Regions from separate parts of the Neobacillus sp. DZ-9 genome, predicted to be linked through region 2. Evidence: riboswitches for the same ligand, from Rfam matches in the RefSeq annotation. Region 2 holds a riboswitch; each other region holds the start of a gene.
What was found. Region 2 has a riboswitch for cobalamin ahead of cobJ (precorrin-3B C(17)-methyltransferase). Riboswitches for the same ligand answer to the same signal wherever they lie in the genome.
Positions count from the first base shown of each region.

Region 1: another riboswitch for cobalamin. It lies ahead of AC59HZ_RS09950 (ABC transporter substrate-binding protein); the one in region 2 lies ahead of cobJ (precorrin-3B C(17)-methyltransferase).
Region 3: another riboswitch for cobalamin. It lies ahead of AC59HZ_RS15200 (ribonucleoside-diphosphate reductase subunit alpha); the one in region 2 lies ahead of cobJ (precorrin-3B C(17)-methyltransferase).

Region 1 is NZ_JCAIOL010000003.1:306,298-312,470, reverse strand. It holds gene ribE (riboflavin synthase) at 1-561, shown strand, start outside; partial or broken gene ribB (3,4-dihydroxy-2-butanone-4-phosphate synthase) at 577-1,182, shown strand; gene ribH (6,7-dimethyl-8-ribityllumazine synthase) at 1,395-1,865, shown strand; cobalamin riboswitch at 1,931-2,121, shown strand; gene AC59HZ_RS09950 (ABC transporter substrate-binding protein) at 2,305-3,270, shown strand; gene AC59HZ_RS09945 (FecCD family ABC transporter permease) at 3,236-4,297, shown strand; gene AC59HZ_RS09940 (adenosylcobinamide amidohydrolase) at 4,302-5,762, shown strand; gene cbiB (adenosylcobinamide-phosphate synthase CbiB) at 5,762-6,173, shown strand, end outside.
Region 2 is NZ_JCAIOL010000003.1:656,886-663,058, forward strand. It holds gene AC59HZ_RS11555 (precorrin-8X methylmutase) at 1-551, opposite strand, end outside; gene cobK (precorrin-6A reductase) at 532-1,308, opposite strand; gene cobJ (precorrin-3B C(17)-methyltransferase) at 1,318-2,940, opposite strand; cobalamin riboswitch at 3,083-3,260, opposite strand; gene AC59HZ_RS11570 (YhgE/Pip family protein) at 3,449-5,785, opposite strand; gene AC59HZ_RS11575 (hypothetical protein) at 6,134-6,173, opposite strand, start outside.
Region 3 is NZ_JCAIOL010000005.1:54,826-60,998, forward strand. It holds gene AC59HZ_RS15185 (HAD family hydrolase) at 1-133, shown strand, start outside; gene AC59HZ_RS15190 (AraC family transcriptional regulator) at 156-986, shown strand; gene AC59HZ_RS15195 (MDR family MFS transporter) at 1,127-2,347, shown strand; cobalamin riboswitch at 2,439-2,638, shown strand; gene AC59HZ_RS15200 (ribonucleoside-diphosphate reductase subunit alpha) at 2,780-5,050, shown strand; gene AC59HZ_RS15205 (ribonucleotide-diphosphate reductase subunit beta) at 5,065-6,111, shown strand; gene AC59HZ_RS15210 (flavodoxin domain-containing protein) at 6,108-6,173, shown strand, end outside.

The DNA.
Region 1 (6,173 bases), 350 kb from region 2:
GACGTCCATCTTGGTGATAGTATTGCTGTTAATGGTGTATGCCTGACTGTGACCTCCTACACGAGAAATCGCTTTACCGTTGATGTAATGCCGGAAACCGTTAGGGCTTCGAGTTTAAATATGGTTAAACGTGGTTCTAAGGTCAACCTTGAAAGAGCAATGGCTGCTGGAGGAAGGTTTGGTGGTCACTTCGTTTCAGGGCATATTGATGGTACAGGAATCATTAAAAGCAAAAAAGCATTAGAAAATGCCGTATATTATGAAATTGAGGCAGACCCCGAATTATTAAGATATATCATTGTAAGAGGATCTATAGCAGTTGATGGGACTAGCCTTACCGTTTTTGCAGTTTCCGAAAATAGCTTTACCTTATCTTTAATCCCGCATACCCTTGGTGAAAGTATATTAGGGCAAAAAGACTCTGGTGATATCGTTAATTTGGAATGCGATATGATTGGCAAATACGTGGGACATTTTATGAATAATCCTGGAAAAAATAATCAGCACAAAAGTAGTGGAGGAATTTCCGCTAAATTTTTAGAAGAAAACGGCTTTTATTAAAAGGAGTGATTATCCGTGTTTGATACCATTGAAGCAGCAATTTCTGATTTAAAAGAGGGAAAAGTGATCATTGTTTGTGATGACGAGGGTCGGGAGAATGAAGGTGATTTTTTGTCGCTCGCTGAAAAAGCGACACCAGATGTTATCAATCTTATGGCTACCCATGGAAAAGGCCTAATATGTGTTCCAATTGATGAAGAACTGGCACAAAAGCTGGAACTTGATCCGATGGTTTCAAAAAACACTGACCCGCATGGAACCGCCTTTACCGTAAGCATTGACCATAAATTTTCAACTACAGGAATTTCAGCATTTGAACGCTCAGCAACGGTCCTAAGCATGATTGATCCGGAATCAAAGCCAGAAGATTTTAAAAGACCGGGGCACATTTTTCCACTTGTCGCAAGAAGCGGGGGGGTTCTTAAGCGAACAGGACATACCGAAGCGGCCATAGACCTAGCTAAACTCTGCGGCTCAGCGCCAGCGGGAGTCATTTGCGAAATTATGAATGAAGACGGAACAATGGCCCGTGTCCCAGAACTTCGAAAAATTGCTGATAATCTAGAAGTAAAAATGATTACCATTGAAGATTTAATTAATTACCGAAAGAATAAAGAAAAAGATACTGCAAACAAATTCTAAAGAAATAAATTTTTTAGAAATTGATGATTGGAGCGGAAGGTGCTCGACTCCAGCGGGAGTACGGAGCAGGGGAGACCCCGCAGGCGCGCAAATTGCCGAGGAGGCTCCCCGGCACGCCCTCGGAAAGCGAGCGCCTGTAGCGAAAATCATCAACTAAGTTTATCGCCAAATAAAAAAATGGAGGAATTAAGATGGGACATATTTTTGAAGGAAATTTAGTAGGCTCAGGATTAAAGGTTGGAATCGTCGTAGGACGTTTCAATGAATTTATCACAAGTAAATTATTAAGCGGAGCGCAGGATGCACTAAAACGGCATGGAGTAAGTGAGACTGATGTTGACGTTGCATGGGTTCCGGGCGCATTTGAACTGCCGTTAATTGCTCAAAAAATGGCAAACAGCAAAAAGTATGATGCTGTCATCACACTTGGTACCGTTATTCGCGGTTCTACTCCACATTTTGATTATGTTTGTAATGAGACAGCAAAGGGAGTATCACGTATAAACTTAGACAGCGGGATTCCAGTTATTTTTGGTGTTTTGACAACAGATTCGATTGAGCAAGCCATTGAGCGTGCCGGTACGAAAGCTGGAAATAAAGGCTGGGAAGCAGCTGCAGGTGCAATTGAAATGGCAAACTTGTGCAGAAATCTCGATAAATAATTGATATTATTGCAAAAAAACATATACAATTTATAAAACTTTATTTATAATTTCAATTAACAAAAAATATATATTGAAATTTAGGTGTTAAAATCTTTTTAAGAGGATAACTTAAAAGGGAAGTTGGTGCAAAGCCAACGCGGTCCCGCCACTGTAAATGGGAGTTTACCTATATTAAAGTCACTGTCGAATTGATGGGAAGACATAGGAAGCAATGATCATGAGCCAGGAAACCTGCCTATCTTTTAATCGCCGAAATACCTACGAGGATAGGGGGTGAACGACTAGTCTCTGCTACTTATGACAGTTATTCTGTTTTTCAAACCAACATCTTCCGTTCATGGGGATGTTTTTTTTGTATCGGAAGAACTTTAGCTTGGCGGAGAAAACTTTATTTTTTGTAAATTAAGCTATTTAATTAGTATAAAGGGGAATAAAAATGAAGAAATTATATTCGCTATTAATCGTAATGTTATTGATTTTAGGTGCTTTATCAGGCTGTGCGGAAAAGAAAGAACAGGTTAAAGATGGAAGCAACACAAATGTTGAAAAAAAATCTGAGAACATTACTTTTCCCGTCACAATAAAGGATGCATTAAATAATAATGTTGTCCTCAATAAGAAGCCTGAAAAAATTGTTTCTCTAATTCCTAGTAATACCGAGATTGTTTTTGCATTAGGCCTTGGGAAGAACGTAGTGGGTGTATCTGATTTTGATAACTATCCAGAGGAAACGGCTAAAAAAGAGAAAATTGGCGGACAAGAGATTAATCTAGAAAAAATCATCTCCTTAAAGCCAGATGTAGTATTTGCCCATGCATCCAATGCTCAGAATTCAACTGATGGGTTAAAGCAGTTAACGGATGCGGGGATTCCGGTAATCGTTGTGAACGATGCACAAAATTTTGACCAAGTTTATGATTCTATTGACATGATAGGAAAGGCAACTGGGGAAAAAAAGAAAGCTGATGATATGATTCAAGGAATGAAAGATAAATTAGCAGAAATTAAGGCAAAGGCTAAAGAAATTAAAGAAAAGAAAAAGGTATTGGTTGAGGTATCACCTGCTCCAGAAATTTATACACCTGGTAAAAATACTTTTATGAATGAAATGCTAACGATTATTAATGCAGAAAATCTCGCTAATGATCAAGAGGGCTGGATTAAAATTGATCAGGAAGCTATGATTAAGCGAAATCCTGATGTCATTATAACTACATATGGATATTATGTGAAAAATCCAGCTGAACAAGTGTTAACCAGAAAAGGCTGGGAAAATGTCAATGCAGTTAAAAATAAACAAGTAATCGATGTTGATTCTGATCGCGTTACACGTCCAGGACCAAGGATTGTTGAAGGAGTAGAGGACCTTGCAAAGGCTATCTATCCAGAAGTTTTTAAATAATAAGGTATTCGCCTATGTGGCAGCTGGCATTTTCCTTATTTTTTCCATGTTATTAGGAATATCAATTGGCACCGTTTCTGTACCGGTGCCTGCCATTATTAAAATTATCAGCGCGAAATTCTTGGGATTTATTTCACTTGATGCAATCGATCCAATGTATACAAGCATTGTTATCAACATTCGCCTGCCTCGAGTGTTATTATCCGGTCTTGTAGGGGCTGCTCTTGCGATAGCAGGGGCGGCTTTTCAAGGTCTGTTAAGAAACCCGCTGGCAGATCCTTATACATTGGGTGTATCATCTGGAGCCTCTGTGGGTGCGGTCCTTACCCTTTTTTTTCAAATTTCACTTCCATTTATCGGCCCATTCACACTCCCATTGCTTAGTATCGTTTTTTCCTTTATTACCATTTTCTTGGTGATAACATTTGCTCGTAAAATTGAGCGCTCAATGAGAGTGGAAACGATCATTCTAACAGGTATTATTTTCAGTTCATTTCTGGGAGCTATAATTTCTCTAATGATTGCGCTTACCGGAGATGAGCTAAGACAGATTATAGGCTGGCTTCTTGGAAGTGTATCGATGAGAGGCTGGGAATACATAAAAATCATTTTGCCATTTTTCATTCTCGGTTCAGTAATCCTTATCTTAAATGGAAGAGAGTTAAATTCCATGTCCTTTGGGGAAGAGAGAGCCCGCCATTTAGGTGTCAATGTGTATAAGAGAAAGCTGATTATCTTGTCGGCTGGTTCTATTTTAACAGGAGCGGCGGTGGCTGTATCGGGAACAATAGGCTTTGTTGGGCTAGTTATCCCACATCTTTCGAGGCTGCTATGGGGGCCGGATCATAAACATCTCCTTCCTTTATCCATTATTACCGGAAGCGGATTTTTAATTTTAGCTGACCTTGTTTCAAGAATCGTTATTTCTCCGACTGAACTCCCGATTGGAGTCATTACAGCCTTAATCGGTGCACCCGTATTCGCAATAATCCTATTACAACGAAAAAGGATGGAAAGAAGTGGTTAAAAGAATGCTCAGCGTTCAACAGGTTACAGGTGGTTACTCTAGCGAAGCCGTTTTAAAAGATATTTCTTTTGAAGTCAAACAAGGGGAATTGTTTGGGATACTAGGCCCAAATGGGAGCGGAAAAACGACACTTTTGAAAATGCTAAGTGGTATTTTACCGATACAGAACGGCCGGATTCTGATAAATGAAAAATTGCTGCAGGATTACAAGCCAAAGCAGCTGGCCCAAATTATCGCGGTCCTTTCACAGCACTCCTCGCAATCGTTTGCGTATTCGGTAAAAGAAACAGTTTCTCTTGGCCGATATGCTCATCAAAAGGGATTGTTTCAAACATGGAGTACGCGGGATGAAGAAATAGTCCAAAAAGTAATGAGGCAGGTTGGTATCTCCTCGTTTCAACATAAAAATATTCAGGAATTATCGGGCGGTGAGAAGCAAAGGGTTTTTCTTGCACAAGCGCTGGCTCAGGAGCCGGAAATCCTTCTTTTAGATGAACCGACGAACCACCTGGATTTATCTTATCAAAAGGAATTACTTGACCATTTAAAACAATGGACGGCACAAAACAGATTGACCGTCATTTCTATTTTTCATGATTTAAATCTTGCGGGACTATATTGTGATCGCTTACTGTTGCTTGAAAAAGGCACCATTAATATCGACCATATTCCAAATGAAGTACTTAGGGAAGAACGAATTATGGATGTATATCATACAAATATCCAAAAACACCCGCATCCAAAAGTGGCAGCTCCGCAAATGGTTTTATTACCTGAAGTTACTAAACAGGAAATCATTGAAATAAATGAAGATTTGGTACATGTTACATATGATTATATCGAGCTTAAATCCCCCATTCCATTAAGAACAATGTCCTCGGGCGTTATAGGATCTGGAACTGGGTGGCACCAGACTTTTGTGAACCGTCATGTGGACAAAAACTACAACTGTAATGATCATCGATTGGAAATGGCGGCTTTCTTACGATCAAAAGGATTTGAGCCATCCGAAACCGTAGGAATGATGACGGCTGTAATATTGGAAGATGCCGTATACCAACAATTAAAACTGGATGAATTCTCCATATTTGTACTTGTTACAGCAGGAGTTGGCAATGCGGTTGATGCATCTAGAAGTGATAGGCATACGGTTGAATTGGTGCCTGGCACCATCAATACATGGATTTTTGTAAATGGAGAGCTGACCGAGGAAGCTTATATTCAAGGAATAATGACCGCTACCGAAGCAAAAGCAAAGGCCTTGCATGATTTAGAGGTTATCGATCAAGTTACTGGCACGATTGCTACAGGGACATCGACCGATAGTATTCTAATTGCCGCTACTCAAAATGGAAAGTTATTGGAGTTTGCTGGAACCATCACTCCCCTAGGGAAACTTATTAGTAAAGCGGTATATCAGTGCACCGTAGAAGCGATTCAAAAGTCCTGTAAGAGGAAACCATGATGATTGTATATCATTTAATATCGATAACCATTGCTTATATCATTGACTTACTGATAGGTGATCCTCCACGTTGGCCACACCCCGTTCGATGGATTGGTTCGATGATTTCGTTTATTGAAGGGAGATTGAATAATGGAGGATCCAAAAAATTAAAAGGGGTTATCATGCTCCTTTTTGTGTTATTCATATCCTTTATTGTTTGTTTGTTAATAGTGTTAATAGGTTACAAGATTCACCCCATTGCCGGGATTTGTATAGAAAGTATCATTATCGCAACAACGATTGCCCAAAAAAGCTTGAAGAAGGCCTCGTTGGATGTTTATCTCCCATTAAAAAAAGGAGATTTAATGGAAGCAAGAATAAAACTTTCCTATATTGTAGGCCGGGATACTGACTCATTGGCTGAGGGGG
Region 2 (6,173 bases):
AACTCCTCTTTTGACTCTGCTGCTGATACGAAGCCAACTGGCATTCCAATAATTAAATCCGGTTTTGCCTCACCTTCTTTAATTAAACGAATTAACTCTAGCAACGCGGTTGGCGCATTGCCAATGGCATAAATTCCTCCTTCTTGTAAACGCGTTGCTTTTTGCATGGAAATAATAGCCCGTGTTGTTCCTTGAGCCTTTGCTTCCTTTGAGACATCTTCATCTGCAATATAACAATGCAAGTCACCGCCATGCTTTTGGAATCGCTTGCGGCCAGAACCACTTTCAATCATTTGTACATCCGCCACTACATGACGGCCCGCTAAAATGGATTGAATCCCTGCCTCAATGGCATCAGGCGTAAAAATCATGCTGCGGCCTAACTCAAAATCTGCTGAAGCGTGAATCACCCGCCGAACAACTAACCATTGCTCATCTGTAAATGAATGTTCGCCCATCTCTTGCTTGATAATGGCGAAACTATGATCATAAATCTTGTCTGGATCGACCGTTACAGGAATAAATTTTGTATTAAAGTTCATGTTTGCCATGAATAAAACCTCCCAATAGTTGAGTTACTTCTTCGAAAGAAGTACAAAAATTTTCATATTCAATCGCTGGCCGCTTTATTAAAATGACAGGAATCCCTAATTGCAGAGCAGCTGTCATTTTTTCATCTACAGATCCCACTTTGCCGCTTTCTTTTGTAATCATTAGAGTCACATTATATTGCTCACATAGTGCTTTATTTACTGATTCCGAAAATGGACCCTGCATCGCAATTATGTCCTTTTGTTTAATGCCTAACCTATGGCACTTTTCCATGTTCCCTATATTTGGAAGCATTCTACAAATAAGCCGAATTTCATCACGCATTAAATATTTCGTAAATATTTCCAACGTTTTGCTGCCTGTTGTCAGCATAATCGTTCCTTTATGAGATTGAGCTAATTTAGCTGCTTCTTCATAACTTTCAACTTCTGTAATTAGTGGAGAAATAAACTGTTCTTCTGGCCTTTCATAACGAATATAGGGAATATTAAATGCTTGTGCTGCTGCCATTGCGGTTTTCGACGCTTCTTCCGCATATGGATGGCTCGCATCGATGACACAGGTCATCTTTTGCTTCTGAATAAGCGCCAGCATGTCATCAACTGATAACCGCCCTACTTGATAAGGAATATGGTGGGCATTTAAGCTTTCGGCTGCAGATTCTGTGACAACTGTTGCTAATAAAGGATAGCCTTGATTTTGCAATTGAATGGCTAATGCTCTCGCATCACTTGTGCCTGCTAAAAATAAAATCATGTGTTCCTCCTAATCTCCACATGGTGCCGGTTCGACTTCAATTTTGGAGCTCATATCCTGATAGTTAAAATACTGTATTTTTTTCACTCTTTTAAAATATTTAAAAAGGCGTTCATTTGGATGGCCATTTTGTTTGTACTCTTCTATAATTTTTGTTAATAACGGCAGCAGATCATCTGGTTCAATCCCTTCTGCTACTGGCTGAGCAGCATGAGCTGTACGGCCAACCGGCTTTGCGCCAATAAATAAATCAAATCTTTTCTTGCGGTAAACGATCCCGATATCATCGAATACTGCCCGATAACAAGCCATACCGCAGCCGTTGAAACCAATATGTAATTCTTTTGGAAGCTTTAAGCCCCCCAATTTTGCTGCTATTTCTTCTGCATATGGGATCGATTCTGCTTTTTCACCGTTGCAAAAATCACAAGCTTTTACATTTAAAACATCGCCCACTGGCATGACAATTAAATCATTTTGTTTAAGTTTTTTAATAATCGATTCAGGCTGATCTGTTGGAATCTTTAATAAAAACCGATGATCCGGTGTATATTCCATGGTGCCTGTCTCGCCAATAGTTTCTGCCAATACGCGCATTTGGTCTGGCTTAATAAATTTATTGGCAACACCAGGTGAAACAGCAAATTCAAATATATCTTCGACTGCTTGTTGTACTATCAATGGATTTACTATTTCAGTTTTAGTCACCATAGATAAAGCCTTTAAAGCCAAATCTAATGAGCTAACTTCTTGTTTTTTTCGTTCAATTTGCTCATAACCAGCTTGCGCTTCCCCTGTTTCTTGATTTAATGCCCATGGTTCGGCTTCCTTTTTCAAACGCTGATGCGGTTTTAAGCTTTGTTTTTCTTCACCTAACGTATATTTACGCTGATAACCTCGAGGGGTAATGATTTTATTATCATAAAAGAAAGTAGAAGAATTCCCGATAATAACCGTTGTCAGCATTCCGATATCATGTTCTAGCATTTCAGACAGTGTTGTCAGCACTACATTTTGATTTTCACGATAAGCACTCTTCACAAGTCCCACTGGTGTTTCAGGTGAACGATATTTTAATAGAATATTTTGCGCCTCTACAATTTGGCGTGTCCGTCTACCGCTTTTTGGATTATATAAAGCTATAACGAAGTCCGCCATTGCAGCTGCTTCAATGCGCTTTTCTATTACAGTCCAAGGCGTCAAATGATCACTTAGGCTGATCGTGCAGGAATCATGCATGACTGGCGCACCCAATATACTCGCACAAGAATTAATGGCTGAAATACCTGGAACAATTTCTACAGCAATTCCTTCTTTTTCAGTCCAGCCCTTTTCAATCAGCACTTCATAAACTAATCCAGCCATACCATAAACGCCTGAATCTCCGCTGGAAATGACTGAGACAATATTGCCAGCTTCAGCTTTCTTTACTGCATCCTGTGCACGTGACACTTCTTCTGTCATCCCCGTACTGACGATGGATTTTGCTGTTATGAAAGGTTCAATTAGCTCCACGTATGTTTTATAGCCAATAATACAATCACTTTGCTGCAAGGCATCTACAGCTCGTTTTGTAATGTGCTCACGATCACCTGGACCAAAGCCAACAACAAAAATTTTTCCCTTTTTCATAGACTTACCTCCAAATAAAAAATGCCTGCACTCCTTTTAAAAGGAATACAGGCATGATGTGAAATAGCAGTATAAATTAAGCATACTGAAACACAAAAACAATAAGAATAATTGTCCCGCCTATACTTCTCCCTCCGAAAAGCAAGTGTCGTTTAAATAAGCAGGTTTCCTGACTTAAGCTTCTTTTTACTCTTACACCTTCCCGATTTCTCAGTGGCATTGTAATTTCATCAGCTCTTACAGTAGCGGGGGCTGTACTAGATTTTCACTAGTTTCCCTTTTACCTCACAAATGTGAGCACTTATTTAAAGTATTTATTAAATTTTTTATAACTATACCATATAATCTAGAAAGTTAACATACTATTTTTTTTTGAAAATTTACAACAGTTTTATATCAAAATCAAACCTTCTAATATTTTGTTAAGGTTTGTCATTTCAATTACACATATACTTTACCCATAAAAATGAGGCGGACCGCCAATGGTCCTGCCTCAAAAAATTTAAAGTTATTGTTCCTGTAAATGCAGCTGCCCTTGCTGCCGTTTAAATTTCGCAATAAAAAATGTTAATGTAGCAGCCAGGGATAAAACAAGGAATATAGCAATATGCGCAATGTTCTCCCACATAAAACCGAAGTCTCCTGTTGAAATAATCGCCCTAAAACCAGAAACCGAATAGCTCATCGGCAAGTAATGATTGATCGTTTGCAGGAATTTTGGACTAAGTTCTATCGGGAACGTTCCTGCACTGGATGTTAATTGTAAAATCAAGATAATTACAGCGATAAAGCGTCCAGGATTATCAAGAGCCGCAACAAGGAAATGAATTATGGCCATGAATGTCCAGCTAGTAAAGATACTGAACATAATAAAGTAAGGAACACTCTTCACTTCGAGCCCCAGTAACATGAGCAGCACCGCATCCGCGATTAATGCCTGAGCAATTCCTACTGCTAAAATCACTCCGGCTTTTCCGAGAAACCAGCTAATTCCACTCTTAGGTTCTGTGACTGGTTTATACATTGGAAAAATAACGGAAAGCATCAAAGCTCCAACAAATAGACTTAGTGCCAAGAAATAAGGCGCCAATCCGCTTCCGTAGTTTGGAACTTGATTCATTTTGTAATCTTTAACATTGACTGGCTTTGCAAACATATCATATACGCTGTTGTTGGCTTTTACATCACTGGCATCTTTTGCCCCGTCACTTAATTGAGTGCTCAATTCCTTCGAGCCATCTGTAAGTTTAGCCATTCCGTCCATTAAATCCGTCGAACCACTTGCAAGGCTGGTCATACCGTTCTTTAAGTCTTTTTCACCCGTATAAAGGGAAGTGGTACCTGTGGTTAATTGTGTCGCTCCCTGTGCCAGCTTATTCGTTCCATCTTGCAAAAGAACAGAGCTCGATGCCAATTGCCCTAACCCGGATGTAAGGCTGCTTGAGCCACTTGCAATTTGACTAAACCCTTTTTGTGCTTCATCCAGTTTTGATCCATACTGGGCAAGACCTTGAGTTACCTGTTTTTGGCCATTCAATACCTGTTCCGCAACGTCAGATAATTGATTGATACCATTAGCCAATTTCTGCTGTCCTTGATTTAACTGATTAGCACCGTTTGCTAATGAATCAGAGCCTTGCTTTATTTCCCCGGCGCTCTTTGCCAAGTCACCTACACCAGAAACGACCTGCTGGTTTCCTTCCGATAATTGGGTCAAGCTATTAATCAGTTTTTCTTTCTCGGTTGGATCAATCGAACTATCTGACATCGCTGTTACTTGGTCAAGCACTTGCTTCAGACCAAGGCCTACTGAATCGGCACCGGACTTTGCATTAACTGCTCCTGCCTCCCATTGTTGTAAGGAAGCAGACATCTTAGAAGAACCTTCCGCAATCTGGTTTGATCCTTTCTCAAGTTCAGGCAGACTTCCTGCAGCTGCTGCTAAGCCATCATACAATTGCTTTTGGCCAGCTTCCGCTTGGTTTGCACCTGCTAACAGCTGGGTGTTCTTGTCTTTAAATTGAGTGAGGACAGTATTAAATTGCTTTAAACCGCTATTAACCTGCTCTGAACCGTTTGAAGCAGATACTACGCCATCTGAAAAAGCAACCGATTTAGCTGCCAATGTTTCAAGATTTTGCTTGATTGCCTTGGCGCCGGAATCAACTGATTTAGCGCCATTTGCTAACTTTTCCGCACCGCTGTCTGCAGAAGCAATTCCATCTGCTAGCCTGCCTGTACCATCTTTGGTTTCAGCGATTCCGTTAGAAAGTTCACCTGCACCGTCACTTGCTTTTTTCAACCCACCAGCTACATCTTTTAAACTATCAAACATGGATTCCGCATATGTCTTCGTAACCGAGGCCGCCACTTCCTCCTTAATTTTTTCAATGGCTGAATCACCAATTTTCGATGATAGATAGTTATTGCCTTCATTTACGGTATAGACCAGATTTAGTTTCTGTGGATTGTTGCTTTGTAACGTCGTTGCATTTTTTGAAAAATCTTTAGGAATTTCAATCATCAAATAATAATCTTGATTCTTCAAGCCATGCTTTGCTTTACTTTCGCTGACAAAGTCCCAATTAAATGTTTTCTTCTCTTTCAAGTTATCAACTAAATCCTTGCCAATGGTCAACTGCTCTCCATTGTATTTGGCACCCTTGTCATTATTGACAATCGCCACAGGCATTCTGTCTAAATGGGCATATGGATCCCAAAATGCCCATAGGTATGTTGCGCTGTATAGCACAGGAATCATCATCACACCGATTATGGCGATAAGCAATTTGCGCGTACGAATAATTTTCAGAAATTCGCTTTTCATATTTGCAAAAGCTTTCATGTTATTCACCCCTAAATTAAGTCTTTTTTTGCACAAGTGACTAATACTCTCATTTGGTCATTCGATTCTAAAAAAAATTTTCACTACCAGTTGACCACTTTAGTATTTTAGTCATTTTTGATAAAATGACTATATCACATCTTATGATTGGGTTCAACACTTTTGTTTATAAAAACATTTCATATGATCATTAAGGTTCCGAAAAAATCTCGCTAAGATGGTGGAAATCTTGGCCTGCTATGTGTAGGATTATCCTCTAGAAAGATTTAAGTTATCATCATAGCTGCTTTAAATAAAATAAAAATAAAAAGGTGTAAGACAGTGCTTTACACCTTTTTTCCAACGTTTTCAAATCCTAGAAGCATGATATAAAATATATAAAATTACA
Region 3 (6,173 bases), on a different contig from region 2:
CGGTGCCAATCGAGCCGGAATTAAATCCGTGTGGATTAACCGCCACAAAAAGGAGCGAAATGAAGTGGTTCCTTCTTATGAAATAAAGCACCTTGAAGAGCTTTATTCAATTTTGCAAGAGTTAAAAAAATAAATGCTGAAATGGCGGAAGGCAAATGAGGTATTTAAGACTGAAACTGAATAATACGAAGTTTATGATGACTCATTTATCGCCTCATGAATCTGATCCCTTGGCACATGACCATGGGGATGATTATCAAATTACCATTCCCATTTTAGGGACACCTTTTTTAGAACTTGAGCAAAAATTGAATTCTTTGAATAAAAGCAATCGGATTATTACCATGCCTGGTGAAAAGCATTTCCACTTCACTGGTGAAGAGGAGAGCCGAATTTTATTAATTAATATTAATAGGCACTTTCTTGAACAGGTGGTGTCCTCCCGTTTAAACAAAGAGTTTGGCGAAATGGGCTTCAAACATTTTGGTGATGGCTCTTCTGAAAAATTAATTAAAATTGCGAATGACCTTATCAGATTGAATCTCTTAGGGAATTCAGATCCTGTCAGGACAGAGGAGCTGGAATGGGAATTAGCGGAGACTTTTTTAGGTATCCAAAAAGGCCCCCATAGCGAACAATGGAAAAGGGAAGTGACCCTTGGGTTCCATCCGTTAATTAAGAGAGCTGTTGATTATATTGAGGAAAATTATCATTCTGAAATCTCACTGGAGGTTTTAGCAGCCGAATCAAGTCTCAGTAAGTATTATTTGATTCGTTCTTTTAAAGAGGTGATGGACTGTACGCCGGCTCAATATGTGACGGATACTAGGCTGAAGCGGGCAGTTGAATTATTGCTGGCCACGAGCCTTGATATTACCACGATTGGTTTTGAAGTAGGATTTGGCAGCCTTCATACCTTTGAAAGGATATTCAAGAAAAAATATGGCGTGACGATTTCTGATTTTCGTAAGAAAAATAAAACATAAACGGAAACCATTGCAAAATACGCAATGGTTTTTTTTATGTTCAAAAGTTGCTGTAAGAATTAAAGCAATTTTGACAGAGAAGCTTCTTAAATCCTTTGATAAATTTAAGCTATCAACTAATTAGGAAGTGTGAACGACATATGAAATCATTGATAATAACTAAATTTCACCCGGTAGCTTTGGGAATCATTTATGGGACCTTTTTAGCAAGAACAGGCTTTTTTATGAGTCTTCCGTTTTTAGGGATTTATTTACATGAAGTAAAAGGCTTTAACTCTGCTGTGACTGGCGCCATTTTGGCAGTAAGTTTTTTTGTTAGTCCCTTTGCGAGTTTCATTGGAGGAGCAATGTCGGACCGAATTGGAAGATATCCGATTATGATTTTCTCCATTTTTACATGGGGAGGTGTATTTTTAGGGTTCGCTGCAGCAGAAGAGGTGTGGCATTTCCTTATTCTAAATGCCTTAAACGGTTTGTGCCGAAGTATTTTTGAACCGACTGCACGAGCCATACTTGTAGATGTTACGCCACAGGAAGCAAGGGTAGAAGTTTTCAACATCCGGTATTTTGCCATCAATCTAGGCGGAGCCATTGGACCGATTATAGGCTTGTTCATTTGCGGAGCACAAACCATGATTCCCTTTATGATAAGTGCATCTATATATCTGTTATACGGGTTCCTAATTTTCATTTGGAGCCGCAAATATCCGATTAAGTTAACGAGAGAAAAGGAAGAAAAAAATACCTTTGGTGAGAGTTTGAAGATTATTAGCAAGGATCGTGTTTTTCGTTTTTTCCTGATAGGGAATATATTTGTAACTGGTGGCTATTCCCATCTTGATACGACTCTTTCTCAATATTTAGGCAGTGACAAAGCAGGTGTTTATACGATTTTGTTTACCACCAATGCATTGACCATTCTTCTCCTACAGTTTCCTATTATAAATATGATGAAGAGGTACTCTTCCTTAACCGCGTTAAAAGCAGGGTGTCTATTGTTTTCAATAGGGATATTGGGTTTTGGAGTATCTGATTCACTAATTTTGTTCATCGTTTCCATGATCCTTTTTTCTGTAGGGGAAATTCTTTGTTTTATTATTGGGGATGTGCTGATTAGTGATATTGCGCCATCCAATTTAAGGGGAGCTTATTTCGGGGCTGTCGGTCTGCAATTTATCGGTCAAGGCGCTGCGGCATGGTTTGGCGGCTGGCTCCTCAATTATTTTGGGGTTGGAAGTGGTGCAATTGTGTTTGGTATATTAGCTTTATTCACTTTCATAGCCTATCCATTTTTTCAATATGGGCAATATCTTTTAGGGAATAAACCATCCTACTTCAAAACTCAGCAAAAAACTAATTAAAATACTTGATAAATTACTAAGTTTATACTATGATAGATTTTAGTTTAAAATCAACATATTGTTTTAGTTCTTAAAAATAAAACTATATATTGTGTTTGCCTTAAGTTGAGATGCCGGAAACGGCTTAATTGGGAATCTGGTGAAAATCCAGAACTGCCCCCGCAACTGTAAATGCTGACGAAATGAACAAACCACTGTATAAAAAAGCTTATTAAATTAGGCGGTTATATGGGAAGGGTTCAGAGTAGGGAGATGCATAAGTCAGGAGACCTGTCTTTCTTAAGATGTTTCAGCTTCTTCGGGGATTGAGAAGATGGAACGGTGGCAGCAGAGGGTCCTAATTTCTTTCCATTTTGCCCTTTTGTATTTGTTATCGTTTCATCCGCTCGAATTCTCCCCGAGCGGATTTTTTATTTTTAGGGGGAAGAGGACATGACTGTCAAAGTGAATAATGTATTAGAAACGATCCAACAAGCTTCCAAAAAATATCAACTGGATTTTACGGTGCTTAAAAATCAAATTAAGGAACTAGAGGAAAAAGAAGCAAACAAGCAGGCACTCAGCTATGCTGTTAATCAAATAGCCATGGACCAGCCGGATTGGAGCTTTGTAGCTGCCAGCTTGTACCTAAATGAATTATATGAAAAAGCAGCTATGAACCGGGGATATGACCGTTCGTTAAAGTATGGCGATTTTTACAGCCTAATTCAACAATTAACCGATATCGGGATTTATTCTAGTGACTTACTAAACTTTTATAACAAAGTGGAAATTGCTGAATTAGCGAAAGAGATTAATCCGGACAAAGATTATTTATTTAATTACATAGGATTATTTTTACTAGCTGATCGTTATCTTGCGAAAGATCATCAGCAAAATGTATTTGAACTGCCGCAGGAGAGGTTCATGATTATTGCTATGACTATTATGAAGAATGAAAATGCGTCTAAGCGGTTAGATTTTGTAAAGGAAGCATACTGGGCCTTAAGCAATTTATATATGACTGTAGCAACACCAACCTTAGCAAATGCCGGAAAAAGTTTCGGACAGCTTTCCTCTTGTTTTATCGATACAATCGACGATTCTTTAGATAGCATTTATTTAAATAATTGGGATACTGCCCGTTTAAGTAAAGATGGCGGAGGAATTGGTATCTACTACGGAAAGGTCCGTGCGCTAGGTTCTGATATCAAGAAATTTAAAGGAAACTCTTCAGGAGTTGTGCCGTGGATTAAGTTAGTGAATAATACGGCAGTCAGTGTGGATCAATTAGGTCAGCGCCAAGGTGCCATTGCAGTTTACTTAGATGTATTTCATAAAGATATCATGAATGGCTTTCTTGACTTGAAAACAAATAACGGAGATGAACGCCGTAAAGCGCATGATATTTTCACTGGCGTAACCGTACCAGATCTTTTTATGAAAAAGTTACAGGAGATAGACGAGAATGGGAGAAGCATTGGGGAATGGCATACCTTTTGCCCGCATCAAGTAAAGCAAATCATGGGATGGAAAGATGAGTCTGGGAATCCGCTGGGACTAGAAGATTTTTATGATGAATCAGACAGTAAATATTTTACTGAAAAATATAACGAGGCCGTAAGGAACCCGTTTCTTCCGAGAAAAACGTACAGGGCAATGGATATAATGGCACGAATCATGGTTGCTCAATTAGAAACGGGCACCCCATATATGTTTTATCGTGACGAGGTAAACAGGCAAAATCCCAATAAGCATTTGACTGGTAAGGGACGTACCACTGTCTATTGCAGCAATCTTTGTACAGAAATCACGCAAAATATGTCCGCCACGGCCGTTATCAAAGAATACCAGGATGAAGAAGGAAACATCGTCATTGTGCGTAAGCCCGGCGATTTCGTTGTCTGCAATTTATCCTCTATAAATCTTGCAAAGGTTTTTCCGAAGAATGGTTTGGAGCGATTAATTAGAATTCAAGTCAGAATGTTAGATAACGTCATTGATTTAAATACCATATCTGTCGGACAGGCTCAGATAACGAATAAAAAATTCAGAGCAATAGGACTGGGTACGTTCGGATGGCACCATTTGCTTGCGTTAAAAGGGATTCATTGGGAGTCGGAGGAAGCAGTAGAATTTGCGGATGAATTATACGAGAATATTGCTTACCTGACGATCCGTGCTTCGATGGAATTAGCAAAAGAGAAGGGGAGGTACTCTCAATTCAGTGGATCTGAGTGGCAGACAGGCAAGTATTTTGAACGGAAAAAGTATCAATCTGATAAATGGCAGGAATTAAAAAAAGCTGTTGCCAGACACGGAATACGAAATGGCTGGTTAATGGCCGTTGCCCCCAACTCCTCAACGGCAAAAATAGGAGGCTCTACGGATGGGATTGATCCGATTTATTCGGCTGAATATGCAGAGGAAAAGAAGAACTTTAAATTTAAGGTAACGGCACCTGACTTAAATCATCGGACTTATAACTATTATCGGCGGGCAAGACATGAATTGGACCAAGTTTGGAGTATTAAACAAAATGCTGCCCGGCAGCGCCACATTGACCAAGCGATTAGCTTTAATCTTTATGTGCGTCATGATATTAAAGCAAAGGATTTGCTGCATCTCCACATGGAAGCTTGGAAGCAGGGGCTAAAGACAACGTATTACGTAAGGAGCACCTCACAAACAGAAATTGAGGAATGTGAAGCTTGTCATAGCTGATTGGAGGATAAAAAATGAATATGAATTCATCATTAAAAAAAATAAAACTACTAAATCCAGAGTTTCCAAATAAATCAACGGGCATCGTAAACGGGAAATCATCTGGTCTGCTTAATTGGAATGATATTGCCTACCCACAAATGTACGACTTGTATCAGACCCTATTATCAAATTTTTGGAAGGCACAGGAGATTAATATGCAGGATGATATTAAACAATGGGACCAGCTGAGTTCAACAGAACAAGATGTATTCCTGCGTATTAATACCCAGCTTGCCTCATTAGACAGCTTGCAAACACCCACTATGACTCAAGTGATGGATTATGTGACAGATTCGAGCTTTAAGGCGATATTTGCCGTCATTGCTCAGCAGGAAGCTGTTCATAATGAATCTTATTCATATATTTTAAGTTCTTTGGTGCCTGTATCCGAACAAAAGGCGCGGTTTAATCAGGCAAAAAAGGATCCTATCGTTCAAAAACGGAATCAGCTTATTTTAGACGCGTATGAACTATTTAGAGAGAAACCAACTCCGCAGCATCTGTTTCAATTAGCTGTGAATTCTATTAACCTAGAAGGAATTTATTTTTATGCTGGTTTTGCCTTTTTCTACCATCTTGCACGTCAGCAAAGAATGCTAAAGACGAGTACGATGATAAGTTATATCCAGAGGGATGAAATGCAGCATGCTTACTTTATCGCCCAGTTTATCCGGATTCTTTTAACTGAAAATCCAGATTTAAATAATTCTAAAAACATTGAGTATGCTTATCATGCGATTGGACAAGCGGTCGAGCTTGAAAAAGAGTGGGCTTCATACATCTTGCGGGATATAAAAGGGATTGATTTAAAGGAGTATGAATTTTACACGGAATACTTGGCAAATAAGCGCCTCCGGCAGATGGGGCTAGATAATTTATTCGCTGAACGATCAAATCCAATGCCCTGGATTCATGTTTTTAGCGATGAGATGATGAACGGTACAAAATCTGACTTTTTTGAGCAAAAGTCGAGAACCTATGCGAAAGTGACCCAATCGAACGGTTTCGATGAACTATGAAAATAGCAATCGTTTATACTTCGAAAACAGGAAATACAGAAGAGTTAGTCTTTTTAATGAAG